Regions from separate parts of the Adlercreutzia sp. CNCM I-6216 genome, predicted to be linked through region 3. Evidence: predicted binding sites of a transcription regulator. Region 3 holds the regulator's gene; each other region holds the start of a gene.
What was found. Region 3 encodes LexA, which represses DNA repair genes until DNA is damaged. Its sites were predicted from a motif close to CNAACANNTGTTNG; they were not measured.
Positions count from the first base shown of each region.

Region 1 (5,861 bases), on a different contig from region 3:
GCGGATGTCGTCCCACAGTCCGATGTAGGTGGCCGGGTTCGATCGCGGGGTGCGCCCGATGGGGCTCTGGTCGATGTTGATGACCTTGTCGAGCTTCTCCAGGCCCGTGATCTTGCGGTAGGGCCCGGTGCGACGGTGGGCATGGTTCAACCGATTGGCGAGCGCCGGCGCCAGCGTGTCGGTGATAAGGGAGCTTTTTCCCGACCCGGAGACGCCCGTGACCACGGTGAGCGTGCCGATGGGCACCTCCAACGTGACGTTTTGCAGGTTGTTCTCCTTGGCGCCAGTCATCTTCAGCGTGCCGCGGCCCGGCTTGCGGCGAGCCTCCGGCACCGCGATGCGGCGGCGCCCCGACAGATAGTCGGCCGTGACGGAGCCCTCCGTGGCCATGACCTCCGCCGGCGTCCCCGCCGCGATGACGTGGCCTCCGTGCTCGCCGGCGCCCGGGCCCATGTCCACCACGAAGTCGGCCGCCCGGATGGTGTCCTCGTCGTGCTCCACGACCACCACGGTGTTGCCCAAGTCTCGCAGGCGCTCCAACGTGGCGATGAGCCGCTCGTTGTCGCGCTGGTGAAGCCCGATGGAGGGCTCGTCCAGAATGTAGAGCACGCCCATGAGCCCGGCGCCGATCTGGGTGGCGAGCCGGATGCGCTGGGCCTCGCCGCCGGAGAGCGTGGCCGTGGCCCGCTCCAGCGTGAGGTAGTCCAGGCCCACGTCCACGAGGAAGCGCAGCCGCTCGCGGATCTCCTTCACGATGGGCAGGGCGATGACCGCCGCCTGGCCCGTGAAGTGCAGCCCCTCGAAGAACGCCAGCGACTCGGCCGCCGACATCTCCGTGACGTCGTGGATGGACTTGTCGTTCACCGTGACCGCGAGGACCTCCGGCTTCAGGCGCTTGCCGCCGCAGGTCTCGCAGGGCACCGTGGCGAAATAGGCCGACAGCTTCTCGCGCTGGGCGTCGGACTGGGCCTCGGTATAGCGGCGCTTCACCGCGGCGAGCACGCCCTCCCACTCGATGTACCAGTAGGTGTCGCGGCCGTCCACGGTGCGGTAGTCAACGCGCACCTTCTCGTTGCCGAGGCCATGCAAGAGCGCCTTCTGGGCCTTCTTCGGCATGTCCTCCCACGGTGTGTCGGCGTCGGTGCCTACATGCTGGGCCACGGCGCGCAGCACCTGGGGGTAGTAGTTGCCGCTCTTGAACGGCGCGATGACGCCCTCGTTCAGCGTGAGGGACGGGTCGGGTACTACGAGCGAGGGGTCCACCTCATCGCGGCTGCCGATGCCGAGGCAGTCGGGGCAGGCGCCGTAGGGGGCATTGAAGGAGAAGTCGCGGGGCTGCAGCTCGTCCATGGAGTGGCCGTGCTCGGGGCACGCGAGGGCCAGCGAGAACAAATGCTCTCCCTCCCCGAGGCCGCCCGTGGCGCCCGAGGAGGTGCCACCGGCCTCGCCGAGCGGTTTCCCGTCCGGCCCGAGCACCTGCACGAGCACGCGGCCCTGCGCCAGCTTGCAGGCCAGCTCCACGGCCTCGGCGATGCGGCTTTGGGCGGATTCCTTCAGCGTGACGCGGTCGACCACCACGTCGATGAAGTGCTTGATCTTCTTGTTCAGCGTGACGGGCTCACCGGAAAGCTTCACGATCTCGCCGTCGATGCGCACGCGGGAGAAGCCCTCCTTCTGCAGATCGGCGAAGAGCTTCGTGAACTCGCCCTTGCGGCCGGCCACCACCGGGGCCATGAGGATGGCCTTCGTCGACTCGCCCTGGGCGTCGTCGCCGAGGCGCAGGATGTCGTCGGTCACCTGGTCGGTGGTCTGCTTCTTGATTTCGCGGCCGCACTCCGGGCAGTGGGGCACGCCCACCCGCGCGAACAGAAGGCGCAGGTAGTCGTAGATCTCGGTGGTGGTGCCCACGGTGGAGCGGGGATTCTTCGACGTGGTCTTCTGATCGATGGACACCGCCGGCGACAGGCCGTCGATGGAGTCCACATCGGGCTTGGACATCTGACCCAGGAACATGCGGGCATAGCTGGAGAGGCTCTCCACATAGCGGCGCTGCCCCTCGGCGTACATGGTGTCGAAGGCGAGGCTGGACTTGCCGGAGCCGGAAAGGCCCGTGATGACGACCAGCTCGTCGCGGGGAATAGTCAGGTCGACGTCCTTCAAGTTGTGCTCGCGGGCGCCTTTGATGACGATCTCGTTGGCCATTGGCTGGATTTCCTTCGCAGACGTGAAGCAACGGGCGCCGCGCTGGCCGCCCGTTGCCGAATTCTCTTGTTTCGCCTGCGTATTCTACCGATTCGCGCGGCCGCTGGCTAGCAATTTAGGGAACTTTTGTTCGGGTTCACGGATTTTGCATAGATGAGCGCTCAGGTTATATGAGCGCGGGGGCAGCGACGGAGGCATCCTCGGGAACGGCCTCCCCCGTCGCGGGCTCGGGCGCCGAGGACTCCCCCATGCCCTTCATCTTCCGAAAACGGGACAGCGTGAGGCGGCCGTCCTTCTTCTTCTCGCTGGGCGCCCGCAGGCAGACCGCCACGAACAGGCTGGCAGCGACGAGCACGGCGGCCATGGCGGCGAACACGAAGGCGAAGGAGGTCGCCTCCAGAAGGATGCCGCAGACCACGCCGGTGATCGCCGAGCCGGCGTAGGCCACGAGGTTCACCGAGGCGAGGATGGCCGAGACGCGCAGCACGCTCACGCGCAGAAGCAGAAGGCGCAGCGACACGGACACCGCCACGCCCATGGCGAAGCTGAACAGGGCGCAGTCGCCCATGAACAGAAGCTCGGCGCCCATGAGGACGCATAGCGCCATCAGCGCCGTGGTGGCCGTCACGGCCGCCATGGAGACGACGAGGGTGCGCTTGGGCTCGAAGCGCTGCACGAGGGGGCCGCCGAGAAGCGACGGCGCCATGATGAGGGCCAGAATGACCGACCCGGCCAGAGGCGAGGTCTCGCCGAAGCACTGCTGGGCGATGGGCGCCGAGAACGACTGGTAGAAGCAGGAGACGAGCCAGGTGGCCAGGTAGCACACGGCCACCACGGCGAACAGGCGCCGGTTGTCGGTGGGGATGTAGACGCGCACCCTCATCACGGCGCGCAGCGAGAGCGTCTGGTCGAGGGGCTCGTGCACCACGGGCATGAGGAACAGGCACACGGCCAGGATGACGATCATGATGCCGTAGAGCACGGCGATGCTCGGCACGATGTCGTAGAGGATGCCCACGGCCACCGACCCGATCATGATGCCCACCATGGCGCCGCAGCTGGCCACGGTGGACCCCCAGCCGAGGTGCTTCTCCCCCACGCAGTCGATGACGAGAGCGGACACGGCGCTCATGCCGAAGCCGGCCGAGAGGCCCTGGACGAAGCGGGCGGCGAGCACGGCCGCGCCGCTGTCGGCCATCATGAACATGATGCAGCCGACGATGGCGAGCATGAGGGTGAGGCTGGTCACGGGAGTGCGCCCGAAGGCGTCGGAGATGCGTCCGGCGAGCAAGAGCGTCAAGGCCACGCCGGTGAGGTAGGTGAACATCGTGTTGGAGATATCCGCCGTGGTGAGCCCGATGGTGCCCTGGTAGTCGGCATAGAGGGGAATCGGGATCGCCGTGGCGGCGAAAATGGCCAGAAACGCGATGGTGGCGAGCGCGAACCCGCGCAGGGACTGCCCGTCGGTGAGCTCCTCTTTGTGCATCCTTTCCTCCGTATGAACGAGATGTGCCAGCCTGCCTCTCGGGAACGGATATCCCGAAAGGGTGGGTGAAGTATGAACCTCGCTTCAGGGGAATTCAAGGGATTGCGCTGAGTTTTCCACTCAGCGATGAAACGGCCCCGCAAGCCGCGCGAGGGTTCGGAGTCCCGTGCCGCCCGCCGCCGCCTTAAAGCCGCCGACGGCGGCCGCCGCGAGCAGCTGGTCATGCCCCCCCCCGCAACCGACAGCGAGCGCAAAAGGAGCCCTCTCCCCCGAGGGCTCCTGAGTGGGTTTCCGCTGTGGCGTATCCGGAACCTACATGACAGCGTGGCTGGCGGACTGCATGAGGTAGGGAATGTAGGCGAGCACGACGAGCGCCGCCCAAAACAGCATCTTCGCCTTCTTGCGGCTCATGGCTCCTCCCTTCCGCGCAATCCGTCCGATCGACGGTCCATCTGGATCGTCACCGTGATTCTTGCACAAAACACAGGAGGGGAAGACCCGAAAAAGCCACTAGTCACGATGGCGCAACCGCCCCGATGACCCCGCGCAACGCCCCTGTTCGCCGTTTGTAAATTACGCGCATATCGGCCGCAGTGCGCCCAACCGTAGGAGGCGACTTACGCGCGCGGATGGGCGAGGCCGTGGATCTCCTTCAGGCGCTCCGGGGTCACATGGGTGTAGATCTGCGTGGTGGTGAGGCTCGCGTGCCCCAGCATGTCCTGGACGCTGCGCAGATCGGCGCCGCCCTCCAGAAGGTCGGTGGCGAAGGAGTGGCGCAGGGCATGGGGCGAGAGCGACTCGTCCAACCCCGCAGCGGCCAGAGCGCGCTTGAACATCTTGCGGATGCCGTCGGGCTTCATCTGGTTGCCCCGGTTGCTGACGAAGAAGTAGTCGCTCTGCCTGTCGCCGAGCAGCTCCGGCCGCGCCTTCTCGAGATAGCGGGCCATGGCCTCGGCGCCCCGGCGGCTCAAGGGCACGATGCGCTCCTTGGCGCGCTTGCCGAACACCTTCACCTCGCGCTCGGGGAAGTTCACCCAGGAAAGGAGGAGCCCGGAGGCCTCGGAGACGCGGGCGCCGCAGGAGAACAGGAATTCCAGGAGCGCCGCGTCGCGCATCTGCGCCGCCGTCTGCTCGCGGGGCGCGCCGTCGGCGTCGGTCGGGCCGTAGACGGCCAGCAGGCGCTCCACGTCGCCGTCGGACACGACCTTCGGGAGCCGGCGGTCGACCTTGGGGGCCGACAGCACGCTGGCGGGATCGGCCGGGGCGAGACCGGTCACGCACGCCCAGCGGAAGAACGTGCGCAGAGACGACAGGTGCCGCTTGATGGTGGTGCGGGCGTAGCGCGCCTGGTCGAGCTCGGCGAGGTAGCGCCTCAGCTGGCGGTAGGTGGGAGCGAGCGGATCGACGCCCGCCCGCTGCGCCCAGCGCAGGTAGGCCTCCATGTCCTCGCGATAGGCGCGCACCGTATGGGCCGAGGCGCCCATCTCGGAGGCGAGGTGATCGCAGAACCGCGCCACCGCCTCTTCGCCGGGCAGCGGCGCCCCGTCGGCGGCGTTTCCGCCGCCAGCGCCTTTGCGCCCCGTCACGGCAGCAGCCCCGCCTCGGCCAGGGCCTCCTTGTAGCCCGCAAGCGCCTCGTTGGCGCGGTCGGCGTAGGCCTGGTAGCGGGCGCGCTTGTTGCGCACCGGGGGCGAGAGCGGAGCCATGAGCCCGAAGTTCACGTGCATGGGCTGGTAGTCCTTCGTCGCCGGATCCGTGGCGTAGGCCAGAAGCGCCCCGAACACCGTCTCCGTCGGCAGCTCCGGCAGCGCGATCCCCGCAAGGTCGGCGGTCACGGCCAGCGCGACGTGCAGCCCGCTGCGGATGGCCTCGCAGTAGCCCTCGGTGCCGGCAAGCTGCCCCGCCACGTAGACGGGGACGCCGAGGACGTCCGCTTGCGGCGTGACGAGCCGGTTACGACGGTCGAGCAGCCGCGGCGCGTCGATGAAGGTGTTGCGGTGCATGACGCCGTAGCGCGCGAACTCCGCCTCTTCCAGGCCGGGGATCATGCGAAACACGCGGCGCTGCTCGGGGAAGGTGAGGTTGGTCTGGAACCCGACGAGGTTGTAGCTGGCGCCGTGGGCGTCCTCGGCGCGCAGCTGCAAAGCCGCCCAAGGGCGGCGCCCCGTGCGCGG
Region 1 covers NZ_CDSBIE010000006.1:74,914-80,774, forward strand. Annotated here, with positions in the region: gene uvrA (excinuclease ABC subunit UvrA) at 1-2,202, opposite strand, end outside; gene ACYVRU_RS07125 (MFS transporter) at 2,369-3,688, opposite strand; gene ACYVRU_RS07130 (tyrosine recombinase) at 4,306-5,274, opposite strand; gene trmFO (methylenetetrahydrofolate--tRNA-(uracil(54)-C(5))-methyltransferase (FADH(2)-oxidizing) TrmFO) at 5,271-5,861, opposite strand, start outside.
Region 1: a site for LexA is predicted at 2,322-2,335, ahead of uvrA (excinuclease ABC subunit UvrA). Genes of this name have one in related genera too.

Region 2 (5,861 bases), on a different contig from region 3:
GAAGCTGCCGGGGCTGCCCGTCATCGTGCTGGGCGTTATCGCCTTTGCGGCCTTCCTGGGCACGCTGCTCGGCGCGGCGTCGATGGTGGTATGCGCTTGCGTGGCCCGCGCTCGCGCCGGGCATTCCATGGCGGTGGGCCTTATCGTGGCCTGCGCGGCTTGTGGCGCGGTGGTCATGGTGCTTACGGTGGGCACCTTCTCGGCCCTGAACGTGGCAGCGGTGAGCCTGCCGGCGCTCGGCGGATGGGCGGCGGCCGACCTGGTCGTGAACGTGATCCTGCTCTTTGGCTCTGCGGCCCTTATTCGCAGGCAGGAGGGCGCCCCGGTGCCGAAGGCGAGCGCGGAACCAGCGGCGGCCGGCGCTGCAGGGTAGGGCGCGGCCGACCGTTTCCTGTGCGGGATGGCGGTCTCGACCGAGATAGGAGAAGGCCCCGATTGCCGGCATCGTCGCTGGCATCGGGGCCTTTTGCATCGGCTGAAAACGAGTGGGTGGGTAGCTTCTAGATTTCCTGGAGCAGGTCGTAGGCGGCCTGCTCCTTTGCTTGGCGCTGGGCGTTCAGGTCGGCCACCACCACATGGCCCACGCGCTCGATGGCGTCCCTCTGCTCGGGAGTCAGGCGCACCCACAGCTTGGTGGCAGCCAGCTCGTTCACGGTGGCGCTGATGAGAAATCCCTGGTAAACGCCCTCGTCGGTGAGGGCCACGTAGACGGCCTTCTTGTCCGCGGGCGATTTCAGCCGCCGGGCCCAGCCGCGCTGCACGAGTCGCTCGATGGCCCGGGCGGCGTTCACCGGCGACATGCGGAGCGCCTCGGCCAGAGCGCCGACGCGCTCGGGGCGGTCGGTTTCGCCGAGGCGCTGCACGATGCGGCACTCGTTGAATGACGCGCCCGTGGCCTCGCGCAGGGTGCGCTCGGTTTCCGCACGGATGAGCTCCACCGACACGAGCGAGCGCGAGGCGGGGAAGCGATCGGCCACCTCGGCGTTGAGCGGCGGCTCGATGGCGGCGCCGGCGGCCACGGCGGCCTCCAGGATAGTGCGGTAGGTGGGGTTGCCCGTGGGGAAGTTCGCGTACAGGCTCGCGACGAGGGACTCGTTCACCGTGGCGATGTGGGCTCGCCCCGCCTCGGTGATGGCCAGAAGGCGCGTGCGGCCGTCGGACTCGCCGGCGGCGCGGGTGGCGTATCCGCGCGATTCCAGCGCGTCCACTGCCTGGGTGACCACGTTGGGCTTCATGCCCAAAAGCCGTCCCAGCTCGCCTTGGCTGATGGCCCCGTTGGCCTGCAAGAGCTTCGTGAGCACGCGGTATTGGGTGATGTTCAGCTCGCTCGCGGCCGCCAGCCCCTGGCGCAGCGTCTCGTGGGCCATCTCGAAGGCCACGAAGTACGTGGAGTCCAGGTTGAACTTGTCTTTGGCGGGGGTGGGGCGCGTCTCGGTCATGGAAATCCTCACTTGTCGCGGTTGCCGAGTTGGCGAGCGCTAGATAGTTCACTGCTGTAATAATTGTACTGCGCAGAGCGCGTGCGGCAGAGGTCTGCAAGGTAAACAGTCATAATTTGGCCAGAAAAGCCGTTTTTGGTGCAACAGCGGCATTGCCGAGATGCTGCACAGGTCGGAAATGCACGAGTATCAACAATCGGCATCGTGAATGAGCGGAAAAGCGGGTCGCTCGAAGACGAGGATGACCCCACTCTGCACCAAAACCGTCAATATGCGCCACATTGCAGAGGTGGAAGATGCAGCATGACAGCGGCGAACGCTACGGCGGCGAACACTACAGTGGCGAACGCGGCGATCGTTTCCGATGTCGAGTTGGCTCCGGGGTCTAGCCGCGTGCCGGAGTGATAGTGCCCTGGGCGTCGATGAAGAAGGCCTGCTCGATCTCGGGTCGGCGGCGGGCGAGGGCGAGGCCGCGCTTAAGGCCGAGGGCGAGCAGGGTGGTAGAGAAGCCCTCCGCGTCGATGGATTTCTCGCAGATGACGGTGACGCCGGCCACGTCGGTTTCGACGGGGCGTCCCGTGCGCGGATCGAGGATGTGGTGGTAGAAGGTGCCGTCGGGTGCGGTGAAACAGCGCTCGTAGACGCCACTCGTGACAGCCGACCCCACAACCAGGGGCACGGCGCCGATGAGCTGGGAGGGGTCGCGCGGATCGCGGATGCCCACGCGCCAGGGGTCGCCTGTGGGCTTGGTGCCGCTCACGGCCACGTTGCCGCCGAGGTTCACGATGGTGCCCGAGAGTCCGTGGGCCTCCATGGCCGCCACGAGTGCATCGGCGATCCATCCTTTGGCGATGCCGCCGGCGTCCACGGCGGCATCGGGGTCGGCCAGCTGCGCGAAGCAGGTCTTGGGTTCGGGCACTGTCTCGAACCCGGGCATCGCCTCGGTTGCGGCATCGGCGTCGCTCTCGGCCGCTGTGACTGCCGGCGTCTTCCACAATCTGAGCGCGTGCCAGTCGACGTGGCGCACCGCCTCGGCGAGTGCACCATCATCGGGCACCGTGCCCTCGTGAAAATTCCACAGGCGCACCGCCGGGCCTACGGTAATGTCGAAGGCGCCCTCGCTTTCCGCGCAGTAGGAAAGCGCCCTCTCGAGCAGGTCGTAGGTCAAAGGGTCGATGGCCACGGGCTGGCCGTGCGCGCTGTTGATGCGCGCGATGTCGGAGTGGGGAAGCGTGCGGCTGAACAGGCGCTCATAGCGGCGGCAGAGCGCCCGGGCCTCTTCGAAGGCCGCCTGACATGCTGCCGTCTCGCCGTAGGCCTCGATGTCGATGACGGTGTTGAAGGCCAAAAAGCGCACGCCGGCCGGTTTGCCCTCGGCGGCGTCGTGCGTCTCCAGGAATTGCTCGTCGGGAATGGGGTCGAGGCTATGTGCGTCCATTTTACTCATGGGGGACAGTATAGCGAACTCGGCGAAGGAGAGAGGCGACGCGCGCGCCATCTGTAGTATCATGGGCGGCACGCGAACAACGAAGAGAAAGGCGCTCGATGAAGGCACTCATTCCCGCGGCGGGGCTCGGTACCCGCTTTTTGCCGGCCACCAAGGCCCAGCCCAAAGAAATGCTGCTGGTGGTGGACCGCCCGGCTATCCAGTACGTGGTGGAAGAGGGTCTGGCTTCCGGCGCTGACGAGGTCGTGATCGTCAACAGCCGCGAGAAGAAGGCCATTGAGGACCATTTCACGCCGAACCCGGAGCTGGTGGCGCTTCTGCGCGAGCGCGGCAAGGACGCCTATGCCGATGCGGTGGAATATGTCGGCAACCTGCCGGTCAGCTACGTGTATCAGGAGGAGGCGCTGGGGCTGGGACATGCCGTGCGCTGCGCGGCAGAGAAGACGGGCGACGAGCCGTTCTACGTGCTGCTCGGCGATGTGCTCGTGCCGGGCAATGAGATGCTGCCGGCTATGAAGGCGGTTTCCGACGCCCATGGCGGGGCCAGCGTTATCGCGGTCATGCCCGTGCCCGACGACCAGGTGAGCCGCTTCGGCGTCATCGCCGGGGAGGCGGTGGCCGAGAATGTGTGGAAGGTGGACTCGCTGGTGGAAAAGCCGGCGCTAGAGGATGCGCCGTCGAATCTGGCGGTGTTCGGCCGCTACCTGCTCTCGCCCCGCGTGATGGAACTGCTGGCCGATGTGGAGCCGGGGGTGGGCGGCGAGATTCAGCTCACCGACGCGCTGGACGCGGTGCTTGCCGAGGAGGAAATGTACGCGCTTGTGGTGGATCCGGCCGACGGCTTCGACACGGGCACCGTGGAGAGCTGGCTCGAGACGAACAACGTGCTGTTCGCGCGTCGTCAGGGATAGGTACGATTCGGCATTCGGCGGCGCGGGGTAGGGTGCTGATGGCGCTCCATCAACGGTGCCGTCGCTCAGGCTCGCCGTCGTATTACCGCTGATGAGGTTTCTTCTAAAATGTGAAGAATTACTTAACGATGAGCCTATGAATCCACAAGTTCACCATGGGTGCATCATAGGGAATTCAAGGGTGGCTGTTATACTGACGTCAGTAAGTGAGACAACCCCCTCCGATCACTTGCCTGCTTTGTCTCTTTAAAGCAGAAAGCGGCTCCGCGAGAGTCGCATCCCCCCTCCTTCTGGCCCGGCGGCCCCCTCCGCCGGGCCGCTTCTTTTTGTCGTGCATTTCGCATTGATAAAACATTTGTTCTATTATTTTGGCGGGCTCCGTGGTACCATTACGGGCTATGGATACTTTGTTTACTGCTATGGAAAATGATCGGAAGCGTGATGTGGCTCCGCTCGCGGTGCGCATGCGGCCGCGCACGCTCGACGAGGTGGTCGGGCAGACGGAGGCCGTGGGCGAGGGCAGCTGGCTGCGCGCGGCCATCGAGAACGACACGTTAAGCTCCGTCATCCTCTTCGGGCCGGCGGGCACGGGCAAGACGTCGCTTGCCCACGTCATCGCTGAATCGACCCGCGCCACCTTCGTGGAGGTGTCGGCTATCGGGGGCACGGTGTCCGACTTGCGCCGGGAAATCGACGCGGCGGAGAAGCGTCTCGTCATGGGGGGCTTGCGCACCATCCTGTTCGTCGATGAGATCCACCGCTTCAACCGCAGCCAGCAGGACGCGCTTCTGCACGCGGTGGAAGATCGCCTTGTGGTGCTTGTGGGCGCCACCACGGAGAACCCTTTTTTCGAAGTGAACTCAGCCCTCATCTCCCGCTCGCGCATCGTGGAGCTGCATTCGCTGTCCGACGACGAGATCGCCGAGCTGGTGGGTCGCGCTGTGGAAGACGCGCGGGGGCTGGCTGGCTGCTATGCTCTGGAGGAGGCCGCTACCGCGGCCATCGTCACCCTGGCCGGCGGCGACGGCCGCGGGGCGCTCACAACGTTGGAGTTGGCCGCTGGTATGGTGGCGCCGGGCACGAAGGAGGCCCCCGTTTCCATCACCGAGGCCATGGTGCGGGCCGCCACGCCCCACCGCGCGCTGCCCTACGACAAGAACAAGGACATGCACTACGACATCATCTCCGCGTTCATCAAGAGCATGCGGGGCAGCGATCCGGATGCCGCCGTGTACTGGCTCGCCCGCATGATCGACGGGGGAGAGGATCCGAAGTTCATCGCCCGCCGCATGTACATCGCTGCCTCGGAGGATATCGGGAACGCCGACCCCCAGGCCCTGCTCGTGGCCGAGGCCGCCTTCCGGGCTGCCGAGGTCATCGGCTACCCGGAGTGCCGCATCAACTTGGCCCAGGCCGCCATTTACTTGGCGCTGGCGCCGAAGTCCAACAGCGCCGAGGCCGCGATCGATGCGGCGCTGCGCGAAGTGCGCAACGGCCCGGTGCGCAAGGTGCCCGACTACCTGCGCGATCGTCATCGCCCCGGCTCGGAAAACTACGGCGAGTACAAGTACCCCCACAGCTACCCGGCCGGCTGGGTCGATCAGCGCTATCTGCCCGAGGGCCTTGAGCGCGGCTGCTTCTACCAACCCGGCGAGCGCGGCTGGGAGGCTTACCGCACCGACGCCGCCGCCCGCGACCGCCAGGGGAGTTGAGTCGCGGCTCGGCGTGTTGCGTCCGCCGCATTGCGGGCACCGCGCAGCGAGCCAGGCATCGTGCTGGGGCGACGTTCGGTCGAGGGCGCCCCAGCACGGGTGCCGCTGGCGATGCCGCTCGCGTGTGACACGATGTCAACTTCCGTTTACGGAATGGCTACCGTAGCGGCGCGTTCCGTGGAGGCCCTGCGCAACTTAATTAGAATGACTCCAGTAATGGTATAGTCAGGTCTTCGGAATTATAAGGAGGCTCATCATGGATTTCGCAGGGATCGTGGACATCGCGCTGCCCGTCATCTACGTGCTCGTCGGCGCGGTGCTCGTATGGTTTGTCGTGGAATTGGCGCTCACC
Region 2 covers NZ_CDSBIE010000003.1:182,209-188,069, forward strand. Annotated here, with positions in the region: gene ACYVRU_RS04335 (hypothetical protein) at 1-373, shown strand, start outside; gene ACYVRU_RS04340 (MarR family winged helix-turn-helix transcriptional regulator) at 501-1,439, opposite strand; gene ACYVRU_RS04345 (FAD:protein FMN transferase) at 1,825-2,877, opposite strand; gene ACYVRU_RS04350 (UTP--glucose-1-phosphate uridylyltransferase) at 2,985-3,797, shown strand; gene ACYVRU_RS04355 (replication-associated recombination protein A) at 4,196-5,509, shown strand; gene ACYVRU_RS04360 (DUF948 domain-containing protein) at 5,766-5,861, shown strand, end outside.
Region 2: a site for LexA is predicted at 4,146-4,159, ahead of ACYVRU_RS04355 (replication-associated recombination protein A). Genes of this name have one in related genera too.

Region 3 (5,861 bases):
CTGCATTCGCGATATTGACGCCCGCGGCAAGAGAGCGGTGCTCTGCGGCGGCACCGGCCAGTACGTGCAGGCGACCATCGACGACTTCGCCTTCCCCAAGGGCGACCAGGTGGAAAACCCCGTCCGCGAACGCTGGACCGCCTATGCGGAGGAACACGGCAACCAGGCCCTGTGGGAGGCGCTGGAGGCGCGCGATCCCGCAAGCGCCGCCGTCATCCACCCCAACAACGTGCGGCGCGTCGTGCGTGCCTTCGAGCTTTTGGAGGAGGGTGCCAGCTACGCCGAGCAGAAACAGCGGCTCGCCACCGTGGCGCCCTTCGTTCCAGCCGTGCAATTCGGGCTGGCCGTGGAGCCGGCTATCCTGAACGAGCGCATCGACGCCCGGGTCGATGCCATGGTGGCCGCAGGGCTCGTCGACGAGGTGCGGGGCCTGCTGGCCGCCGGATTCCGCGACGGCGTCACGGCGCCCCAGGCCATCGGATACAAGGAGATCGTCGAGGCGCTGGATGGGAACATCACGCTAGAGGAGGCCGTGCAGGCCATCAAGACGGCCACGCGCCGCTACGGCAAGCGCCAGCGTACGTGGTTCCGCCGCGATAAGCGCATCCGCTGGGTGAACGCCGATGTCGGCGATGCCGAAGCCGTGGCCGCCGAGATTCTTTCCCAGTTGGAAACATTGGACGCCTACCATGGTTGAAGCGGCCCTTCCGGGTCGTCGAGGAGAGCTTCCGCCCCCTCAATTGCCGCCTAAAAGGAGCGTCCCATGGAGTTGTCCTTCGCCAAATTGCACGGTCTCGGGAACGATTTCGTCTTCATCGACGATCGCGACTGCGCTCTTGATCTGACCGACGAGCAGGTGTCGTATCTGTGCGACCGCCACTTCGGCATCGGCGCCGACGGCGTCATCCTCGTGCGGCCGGCTCTCTCGGAAGAGGGAGACGGCTACATGCACTACATCAACGCCGACGGCACCTTGGCCCAAATGTGCGGCAACGGCGTGCGCTGCTTCGCCAAGTACCTCGTCGATCGCGAGCTGGCGGACGTTGCCTCGGGCAGCCTTGTGGCCGACACCCTGGCCGGCCCGCGCCCTATCGCCTTTTCCGTGGATGCGGAGGGGAAGATGACCGAGGCGACCGTGAACATGGGCGCGCCCATCTTGGATCCCGTGCTCGTGCCCGTCGATGCCGCGCCGGACTCCCGCGCGACCGATGGTGCGCCCTATGTGGGGCATCTGCGCCTCGATTCGCCGTGGGGAACCTTCGAATTCGTGTGCGTCTCCATGGGAAACCCCCACGCCGTCTGCCTCGTGGACGATTGGGCGGCATTGCCCGACGAGCTGTTCCCCGCTGGTGCTGAGAAATCCCTCTCGACCCTGCGCATCGATCTTCCCGGCCCCTTCTTCGAGACGCATCCCGTATTTCCCGAGAAAACCAACGTCGAGTTCGCCTCCGTCACCGATGAGGGCATCGCCATGCGCGTATGGGAGAGGGGCTGCGGCGAGACCTTGGCCTGTGGCACCGGCGCCTGCGCCACCAACACGGCCGCCTGCCTCACCGGTCGGGCCGGCAGGGAGAACGATCTCCTGTTGAGCGGCGGCCTACTGCACATCTGCTGGAACGAGGATGGCACGATATCCATGACGGGACCGGCAACGGAGAGCTTCTCGGGAACCATTGTGCTGCCGTGAGCTTCTCCGGCGCTGCTGTTGTGCTATGATAGCCCCCGTTTCACCGGCGCAACGCCGCGCCACGATTAAGGAGTGATGCTCATGCGCCTGTAACGACCACTTGCACCGCCTTCCCCTCATGGGATCCGTCGTTACTTGAAGCAAAGGAGCATGCTATGACCGAATACGAATCCGTCATCCAAAAGGGTCCGGCCACCAAGGCCGAGGAGCGCCGCGAGCGCGCCGTTCTCGTGGGCGTCGAGCGCCCGGGGCTGCCGTGGCCCTTGGAATCTTCCCTGGCCGAACTGGAACGTCTGGCCGATACGGCCGGAGCCGATGTGGTGGCCACGACGACCCAGCGCTTGGACGCGCCCAACCCGCGCACCTTCGTCGGCACGGGCAAGGCCGACGAAATCGCCGAGCTGGCACGGTCGCACGAGGCCGACCTCGTCATCTTCGACGATGAGCTGACACCTTCCCAGCAGGCCAATCTGGAGAAGGTCATGGACAAGTCCGTGAAGGTCATCGACCGTACGGCCCTCATTCTGGACATCTTCGCCCTGCACGCCACCTCCAAGGAGGGGCGTCTGCAGGTGCGTCTCGCCCAGAACCAGTACTTGTACCCGCGCCTGCGCGGCATGTGGGCCCACCTCGCTTCGAACCGCATGGGAGGCGGCGTGGGATCCCGCTTCGGTGAGGGCGAAAGCCAGCTGGAGGTGGACCGCCGCATGGTGCGCAAGCGCATCACGAGCATTCGCCGCGAGCTTGAGCGTCTGTCCGACGTGCGCTCGTTGCAGCGTGAGAGCCGGTACGGCAGCGGCATGTTCAAAGTGGCACTGGCCGGTTATACCAATGCCGGGAAAAGCTCGCTCATCAACCGGCTCACCGGAGCCGACGTGCTCAGCTACGACAAGCTCTTCGCCACGCTGGACTCCACCACCCGCAAGTTCGAACTGCCCGAGGGCCGCGAGGTCACCGTCACCGACACCGTCGGCTTCATCCAGAAGCTGCCCACCACCCTGGTCGAGGCCTTCAAGTCGACGCTCGACGAAATCACCGGAGCCGACCTCATCCTGCACGTGATCGACGCCTCCTCGCCGGAGTTCGAGGGGCAGATCGAGGCCGTGTGCGAGGTGCTCGACCAGATAGGGGCCCAGAGCATTCCCACGATCGCCACTTTCAACAAATGCGATCTGCTGGACGCCGAGACGCTGGCCGGCCTTAAAAGGCGTTATCCGAGCGCCCGGTTCGTGTCCGCCCGCTCTGGAGAGGGCATAGAGGAACTCGTGGGCGCCATCGCCCAGGCCGCCTCGTCCGCCGACGCCAAGCTGGACGTGCTCGTGCCGTACCAACGGGGGGATTTGGTATCGCTGGCCCACGAGCGCTGCCACATCATCTCCGAGAGCCACGAGGCCACGGGCACGCGCCTGCAGCTGCTCGCGGCCCCTGCCTTCGTCAGCGCGTTCTCCCCTTACCTTGTCTCGGACGTCGACGCTTGAGGAAACCACCGCTCCAGAAACGAAAGAGCGCCCCTGCTCCGGATCCTCGCATCCGGAGCAGGGGCGCTCTTGATTGACCGAAAGGGGAGGACTCGCGGCCTATCGGCGCGGCGAAGGCGCTACAGGCGCCGAAACACGGCCACCACCTTGCCGGCAATGGAGCAGTCCGTGGTGATGATGGGATCCATCGTCGAGTTCTCCGGTTGCAGGCGGATATGGTCGGCCTCGCGGAAGAAGCGCTTGACGGTGGCGCCGTCGTCGATGATGGCCACGACGATATCGCCGTTGTTGGCCACCGGCTGCTCCTTCACAACCACGTAGTCGCCATCGTTGATGCCGGCCTCGATCATGGACTCGCCGCGCACCGAGAGCATGAAGGAGGGGGCATCGCCGACGATATCGGTGGGCAGCGTGATGGTGTCGGTGATGTTCTCCTCGGCGAGAATAGGGGAGCCGGCAGCCACGTTGCCCACCAAGGGCACATTGACGAGCTTGCTGTAGGCGGCCGCGAAAGCCGTGACAGGGGAGGGAACCTCCTCGATGGGATAGGTAAGCGCGATGGAGCGGGATTTAAGGGGGTCGCGCTTGATGAAGCCCTTGTCTTCAAGTGCCTTCAAATGGACATGGACGGTGGAAGGGGAGGAGAGCCCCAAACTCTGGCACACCTCGCGCACCGTAGGACCGTAGCCCTTCTCGCGAATGCACGCTTCGATGCAGTCGAGAACCGCCTGTTGCCGCTTGGTCACTTTCTGGGTCATAGCGCATCCTTTCACAAAAGCGTACATTTGTTTGAAAAATCTCTTGACGTGAACCTTTGTTCGCTCTATTATAACTGCGAACAAAGGTTCTACGCAAGAGGTCAGGAGTAAAAAATGGCACGCATCGAATTTTCCATAGCCTTCACGCTCAGCACCATCGCGTCATTCCTCATCTTCTTCGCCTAGAGCGTCGAGGGCGGGTGTCGTGAAGGTAGCAATGTTTTGAAGAGGGGAGCGCGCTAGGTCTGATAGGGTATGATAAGCAATCAACTTATCAAAGTGAGAAGGAGAACCTATGCGCTGTCCTTCCTGTGGCTACCAGGAATCGAAAGTCGTCGACTCGCGATCGGCCGACGACGGCGCCTCTATCCGGCGCCGTCGCGAATGCCTGCAGTGCGGCACGCGATTCACCACCTACGAGCGGCTCGCCGAAAATCCCATTCTCGTCATCAAGGCCGACGGTTCATCGGAGGTCTTCAACCGCGAGAAGCTCATGCGAGGATTGCTCATCGCCTGCGCGAAACGTCCCATCACGCCCGAGAAGATCGACGGACTCATCACGAGCATCGAGGCGGAATTGCGATCGAGTCAGCGCAACGAGATCAAATCGCGCGATTTGGGCGATTTGGTACTGGCCCGTCTGGCCACTCTGGATGACGTTGCCTATATTCGCTTCGCCAGCGTCTACAAGGATTTCCAGAATGTGGAGGAGTTCTCCGAGGCCCTGAAAGAGCTGGGCTGATCCATGGACGTTCTTTTCAAGCAGCTCGACGAGACCCTGGAAGCGCCCGCCTACGCCCGTCCGGGCGATGCGGGTCTCGATTTGCGCGCCGCCGAGGGCGGCACGCTTTTGCCCTTCGAGCGGGCACTCGTGCCCTGCGGTATCGCCTTGGCCGTTCCCGAGGGCTATGCGGGGCTCATCATTCCCCGAAGCGGCCTGGCGGCACGACAGGGCATCTCCATCGTGAACGCCCCGGGCCTCATAGACAGCGGCTACCGGGGGGAGATCAAGGTGCCGCTCATCAATCTCGATCCAACGGAGGTGTTCAATTACGAAAAGGGCGAGCGCATCGCCCAACTCGTGATCATCGCTACCCCCACCATTACTTTACATAACACTTATGAGCTTCCCGAGAGCTCGCGCGGAGCGCAGGGCTTCGGAAGCAGCGGCCTTTCCTAGAAAGAGTGTCCTTTATGACCGATCACCGCGATTCGAAACCCGAAGAAACGCCCGAGCCCCAGCAGCTGGGAGCTCCGGAGACGACTCCCGAAAATCCCCAGCGACCCGAGCCGTCGACGGAGCCCTCGCAGGATCAGAGACGGGCGCTCATCGACGCCGACCTGAAATCCGCCCGCACGCTCTCGACGGTAGCCGCCATTGCAGGTCCAGTCTCCTTCATCATCGGCGGCGTGATGCTGAGCACGGTGGGCCTCGTCTGCGCCATTGTCGGCTTCGTTAAGATCAAGCACGTGATAGACGATGTCGATGGTCGCCAGAAGGTCTATGCCGCCACGGTACGCCAGACGCTTATCTGGGGTCTCGCCATCAGCGCCATTGCGCTCATCGTCAACATCGTCGGCATCGCGCTCATGATGCCCGTGCTCATGGAGGCCATGCAAACGGGAGACTTCACCTCGATCCTCGGCGAGGGCGCCACCATCACCGCGCAGCCATCCGGCGGCAGCGGCAATGCCTGGGGCTAAACACCTTCCATATACGGTAAAATGTTTCAAGTTGGAGGGCTTCTGAAAAGATTGACAAGAAAGGCTGATAATATGGATTATGTAAAATTGAAATCACGATCAACTATACAGGGTTTTATAGTGACCCTCGCTGCTCTTTTGGCGCTTTCCATTGGAATGGTCGGGTTGGCCGGTTGCTCGAGCGGCACGAGCGATGAAGACGCCATCCGCGCTTCACTCTCGTCCGAACTGGAC
Region 3 covers NZ_CDSBIE010000001.1:101,657-107,517, reverse strand. Annotated here, with positions in the region: gene miaA (tRNA (adenosine(37)-N6)-dimethylallyltransferase MiaA) at 1-697, shown strand, start outside; gene dapF (diaminopimelate epimerase) at 764-1,687, shown strand; gene hflX (GTPase HflX) at 1,843-3,165, shown strand; gene lexA (transcriptional repressor LexA) at 3,285-3,923, opposite strand; gene nrdR (transcriptional regulator NrdR) at 4,219-4,665, shown strand; gene dut (dUTP diphosphatase) at 4,669-5,103, shown strand; gene ACYVRU_RS00445 (hypothetical protein) at 5,118-5,627, shown strand; gene ACYVRU_RS00440 (hypothetical protein) at 5,748-5,861, shown strand, end outside.

Region 4 (5,861 bases), 300 kb from region 3:
GGCCGAGAGCAGCCCTTCCAGGGAGCCGTCGTAGGCGTAGGCCACCTCGTCGTAGATGTCGGGAGGAGGGGAGGGTGTCGCAGGGGCGCCCTCCGCGTATGCGTTCGGGATATGCTTCATGACGCCCACCTAGGCCACCGAGAGCAGCGGGCTGTCGAGCGTTTTGCGGCCGTCGGCGATCGAGCGCTCTGCGACCGATGCCGGCTCGGTTGCGGCCGCTTGCCGCCCGGTCGCCGTCCCGGCCGCCTCAAGGGCCCGGCGCTGGGCGGCGAAGGCGACCTCGCGGGCGGTTGCCGCATCGGGGCTCGCCTCGGGCAGTACGGGCGGTACCTCCACGGTTTCGAAGAGGCTCATCTGGCCAGCTGGGGCGCGGTCGGCGCGGCGCCCATGGCGACCGCCGTCGATAGGGGCCGAAAGCCGCGCGTGCAGGGCCTCGCGGGAGAAATCGACTCCCGATCCGCCCCAGGCGCCGTTCATGGTGATGAAGTAGCGGGCCCGCTTGTAGGCGATGCCGAGCTTTCTCAGCTCCGCCTCGCCGAGGGTGGACTGCCGTCGTGCCCGACAGATGAGCTTCGCCCCGCGCACGCCGATGCCGGGCACGCGCAGAAGGGCCTCCAAAGGCGCGCTGTTCACCTCCACGGGAAAGAAGTCCAGGTGGTTCAGAGCCCAGTTCGCCTTCGGATCGACATCGGGGGCGAGGAAGGGGTTCTCCTCGTCGATGATCTCGCTCACGTTGAAGCCGTAGAAGCGCAAGAGCCAGTCGGCCTGGTAGAGGCGGTGCTCGCGGTTCAGCTGCACGGCGTCGGTGGCGGGCAGGAGCGGATCGGGCACGACGGGGAGGTAGGCGCTGAAGAACACGCGCTTCAGCGACAGGTGGGTGTACAGGGCCGCCGACAGGTTCAGGATCTGGTAGTCGCTTTCCGGGGTGGCTCCGACGATCATCTGGGTGGACTGGCCCGCCGGCGCGAAGGCCCGTGCCTTCCGGGCGTTCTTCTTCGTCAGGTATACCGTAGTGCGCTTCTTCGCCAGCGAGCGCGATTCCGCATCGTCGGCGATGGAGTCGCAGATATGCCGCATGGGGGCCAGGATGGACGCACGCGACTTGTTGGGGGCCAAAAGCCCCAGGCTCTGCCGGCTCGGCAGCTCCAGATTCACCGAGAGACGGTCGGACAGGTGCCCCAGCTCGTCGATGAGCTCCACCGAGGTGCCGGGGATGGCCTTGGTGTGGATGTAGCCGCGAAAGCCGTACTCCTCCCGCAGGATGCGCAGGGCCTCGATCATGAGCTCGGTGGTGCGGTCGGGGCATCCGGCGACACCGGAGGAGAGGAACAGCCCCTCGATGTAGTTGCGGCGGTAGAAGCCGATGGTGAGGTCGGCCAACTCGCGAGGCGTAAATGCGGCTCGGGGTGCCTCGGCGTTGCTCGCGCGGTTCACGCAGTAGCAGCAATCGTAGACGCAGACGTTGGTCATGAGCACCTTGAGCAGCGTGACGCAGCGCCCGTCCGGCGTGAACGAATGGCAGCATCCCGCCTGGGTGGCCGCGCCCAGCTGTCCGGCCTTGCCCGCGCGCTGAACCCCGGAGGAGGTGCAAGCCACGTCGTACTTCGCCGCATCGGCCAGAATCTCCAGCTTCTCGATGACGTTCACCGCGCAACCCCTTCCAACCGCCAGACATCTTCCCGCCGCTAACACCAAACGAGCACACTTGTTCGCCCGAATGAATGTACGCTATACTACCCGAATAGATGTTCGCGTGTCAATGGGCGGAACATCGCCGGTTTGCTTGCGGCGTATGTCTTCTGGGGTCGGGAGAGGAGTGTGGCGGCGAGGGGGCTTGCGAAGGGGGAGACTTCGTTGTCGTCGGTTCGCGATTGCTCCTGCTTCTACGAGTCAAGCTCCTCGAGCAACCCCTCACGGTATTCCGCATCGGTCGCCGCACGGCGGGCGTCCTCGAAGCGGCCGGCATCCATAAGCTGAGCTATCAGCTTTCCAAGTTGGTCGGCTCCTTCCGCCCGTCCCGCGGCCCTACCCTCGGCTCTGCCCTCGGCAAGCCCCTCCTCACGACCCTTCTTCTGCAGGAGGCGGCCTTGGGCGCGCATATCCTCTTCCAGCGTCAGCATGACAAGAGACTCCTCTCTCCATGGAGCGTCTTCGTTGGCGGCCTCCACGGCGGCCGCGAGGTCGGCGGTAAGGCCGTCGCCTCCGACCTCCTCGGTGGCGACGTACCGAAGTAAACCACGAAGCGGCCCGTCTGGCAACATCTCCCAAGCGGAGGCGTTGAGCACGACCCATCTGAAGCCGTGCCCGAGTACCACGGATCCGCTCTCATCGCATATCATGTCGAAGGTGTAGACGGGGAGCCCCTCCTTGAACTCGTCGTGTAGGCAGATGAAAACGATAAAGCTCTCGGGCAAACTGTCGTAGGTGGCTCCCGGGCGCAGCATCGCAGTGTCCATGGCGCTCTGGTAGTAGCGCATGCGTCGACCCAGGCCCTCGCGGGAGTAGGTCTGCATCTCCACGTCGTAGAGCGCGTCCGAGGTGCGAACCCAGGCGTCGAGGCGCACTCCGTGGGAGCCGACGCGGGGCTGCAGGGTGCGCTCGGCGACGACGTTGCGTACCTCGTCCACGGGCACACCGAGGGCCGTCTCCAGCACTCGGCGGCACAGATCGGGGCGCTCCTCCATGATCCTGTCAAACATGGGGTACTCGCTGAACAGAAGGTTTCTCGACATCTAGGCCGTCCTTTCACCGGGGGTTTGGATCGTGCCATGCTACGCGATCCGAACCGCAGAAATGACGCGGGAATGTCCCGGTTCGTTCCCCGCGCCAACCGTGCTGGAGCCGCACTTTGATCGATTCGGGGAAACCGACGAGGAAATCGGGTATCATGGTGCCCATAGGAAACATGAGGGAACTCCTCACGGATGAAAGGGCGGCTATGGAGGCTTACAAGCGCGAGTTCATCGAGTTCATGGTTCAGAGCGACGTGCTGAAGTTCGGCGATTTCACGCTGAAGAGCGGGCGCAAGTCGCCGTTCTTCATGAATGCGGGCGCCTATGTGACCGGCGAGCAGCTGCATCGGCTGGGTCTGTACTACGCCCAGGCCATCAACGACAATTTCGGGCTGGACTTCGATGTGGTGTTCGGGCCAGCCTACAAGGGCATCCCCTTGGCGGTGGTGACGGCCATGGCGCTTCAGGAGCTGTACGGCAAGGAGGTAAAGTACTGCTGCAACCGCAAGGAAGTGAAGGACCACGGGGCCGACGCGGGCAACCTGCTCGGCGCGGAGCTTCACGACGGCGACAAGGTCATCATGGTGGAGGACGTCACCACTTCGGGCAAGTCCATCGACGAGACCTACCCCATCTTGAAGGCCGCTGCCGATGTGGATGTGCGCGGGCTCATCGTGTCGCTCAACCGCATGGAGGTGGGGAAGGGCGGCGTCACCACGGCCCAGAAGGAGATCGAGGCGAAGTACGGCTTCCCGGTGGCCTCCATCGTGTCCATGGCCGAGGTGAAGGAGTGCCTGCACAACCACGAGGTGGCCGGGCGCATCGTGATCGACGACGATATCGCGGCCGCCATCGACGCCTACTACGAGCAGTGGGGCGCCAAGGAGTAGGGCAGGCTCATACGACCGATCGACTGCCTAGAGGACGCCTAACGTGCGATTGCGCAGGTATTGCGCGGATGCGACTTCCCTAAATCGGAGCGTTGTCGTACAATAGGCCGACGCGGAACGGCATCGATGGGGAGGGTCGGCCGTTCACGCGCTCGTCGCCGGTGTGGCTCAACGGTAGAGCAACTGATTTGTAATCAGTGGGTTGCGGGTTCGATTCCTGTCACCGGCTCCATGTTTTACCAGGTCAGAGGTTTATAGCCTCTGGCCTTTTCTCTTTTTTGGACACTGAAGATACTGTTTGGTATCCAACGGTGCCCAGGCTGGCGGCCGGTCGTCTCCAGATGTTTTTCCGATTCTGCCTTCGAAATGCCACTTTGGCCTAGAAATGGTTGATGGACAAGAGACGGTTTGTACATTTCGGGGCTGAAATGGCAGAAAAGTGCCAGTTGAAGATAGAAATGTACAAGACGTGGAAAATGGGGCGCACATTTCGGGGTCGAAGTGGCATTTACCTGGCAGAATCTGGCGTCCGGGCCATCCACGAAGTTCGTGCGCTCTGCTATCATGGCTCGGGAACGTTTGAGAAAGGAAGCGCGCGAGTTTATGGCAACGTACATCGCCCATTACCAGTCGCCGAAGGGCTCCTACGAGAGAGAGCGCGGGCTGTTCGAGTTCGAGAGCGACGCGCGGGCCGGCACCAAGGCCAACGCCCACGACGCGCGCATGAAGATGCTAGAGCTGTTCGGCGCGAGTGCGGTGTCGTGGACCATCGAGAAGGTGGAGCGCGCCGGCGCCGCTCCCGCCGAGAAGCGGGAGAAGACCACCGACGGCCAGCTGGCGCTGGACTTCCGCCCTCCCAAGCCCGAGCGCAAGCGCAAGCATTCGAAAGGATATTGGTGATATGAAGAAGAAGCACCTGAAATTTCTGAAGCAGCTGGTGGAGACTCCCTCGCCGACGGGCTTCGAGGAACCGGCGGCGTCTCTCGTGCGCGAGAGGCTCGCCGATGTGGCCGACGAAGTGGCCACCGACACCATGGGCTCGGTGCGCGCGGTACTCGAGGGCCGCGACGCCGGTGCGCCCTCGCTCATGCTGGCGGCCCATATGGACGAGATCGGCCTCATGGTCACCTACATCTCCGACGAGGGCTTCCTCTCCGTGGCCTCTTTGGGCGGCGTGGACGCGGCCATCCTGCCCGGCATGCGGGTCGACGTGCACACCGCTTCCGGCACCCTCCGCGGCATCGTGGGCCGCAAGCCCATCCACCTCATCGAGCCGGACGAGCGCAAGACGGTGACGCCGCTCTCCTCCCTCGTTATCGATTTGGGCATGAAGCCCAAGCGCGTGAAGAAGCTTGTGCGGGTGGGCGACCCCATCACGTTCGGCGTCGGATTCGAGCGGTTCGGCGACGACATGGCCGTCTCGAAGTGCTTCGATGACAAGTGCGGCGTGTGGATCGCCTGTCGCGTCATGGAGAAGCTGGCCCGCGCCGGCCGCGCCCCGGGCGACTTCATCGCCGTAGCCACCACTCAGGAGGAGATCGGCACCCGCGGCGCCATGACAAGCGCTCATGCCGTGAATCCGGACGTGGCGCTCGCCTTCGACGTCACCCACGCCACGGACTACCCGGGCATCGACAAAACGAAGTACGGAAAGATCGTCTGCGGGGCGGGCCCGGTTATCGCGCGGGGGCCGAACATCAACCCCGTGGTGTTCGAGCGCCTCGTGGCCGCTGCCGAGTCGGAGGGCATTCCGTACCAGCTGGAGGCCGAGCCGTCGGTCACCGGTACCGACGCTCGGGCCATTCAGGTGACGCGCGGGGGCATTCCCACGGGCCTCATCTCCGTGCCGCTGCGCTACATGCACACTCCCACCGAGGTCATCTGCCTGCGCGATTTGGAGGCCACGGTGCGCCTCATCGCCCGCTTCGCGCAAGACCTCGCCCCCGACACGAGCTTCGTGCCGGGGCTGGGCGGCGCGGTGACCGAGAATGCGGAAGGGAAGGCCGCCGATGCCGATGCCGATGCCGATGCGCCCGACGCTTCCGCCGCACCCGAGGAGGCGTGAGGGCCGTGCCGAAGCGCGAGGAGAAGACCATCGCGAAGAACCGCCGGGCCTTCCACGACTACGAGATCTTGGAGACCTACGAGGCCGGCATCGAGCTGACGGGCACCGAGGTGCGCTCTCTGCGGGAGAGCAACTGCCAGCTCACCGATTGCTTCGCCCTCATTCGGAACGGCG
Region 4 covers NZ_CDSBIE010000001.1:405,302-411,162, reverse strand. Annotated here, with positions in the region: gene ACYVRU_RS01700 (TIGR03915 family putative DNA repair protein) at 1-120, opposite strand, end outside; gene ACYVRU_RS01695 (putative DNA modification/repair radical SAM protein) at 130-1,647, opposite strand; gene ACYVRU_RS01690 (Rpn family recombination-promoting nuclease/putative transposase) at 1,884-2,732, opposite strand; gene pyrE (orotate phosphoribosyltransferase) at 2,939-3,622, shown strand; tRNA gene ACYVRU_RS01680 (tRNA-Thr) at 3,780-3,854, shown strand; gene ACYVRU_RS01675 (hypothetical protein) at 4,226-4,522, shown strand; gene ACYVRU_RS01670 (M42 family metallopeptidase) at 4,524-5,687, shown strand; gene smpB (SsrA-binding protein SmpB) at 5,693-5,861, shown strand, end outside.
Region 4: a site for LexA is predicted at 1,739-1,752, ahead of ACYVRU_RS01695 (putative DNA modification/repair radical SAM protein). Genes of this name have one in related genera too.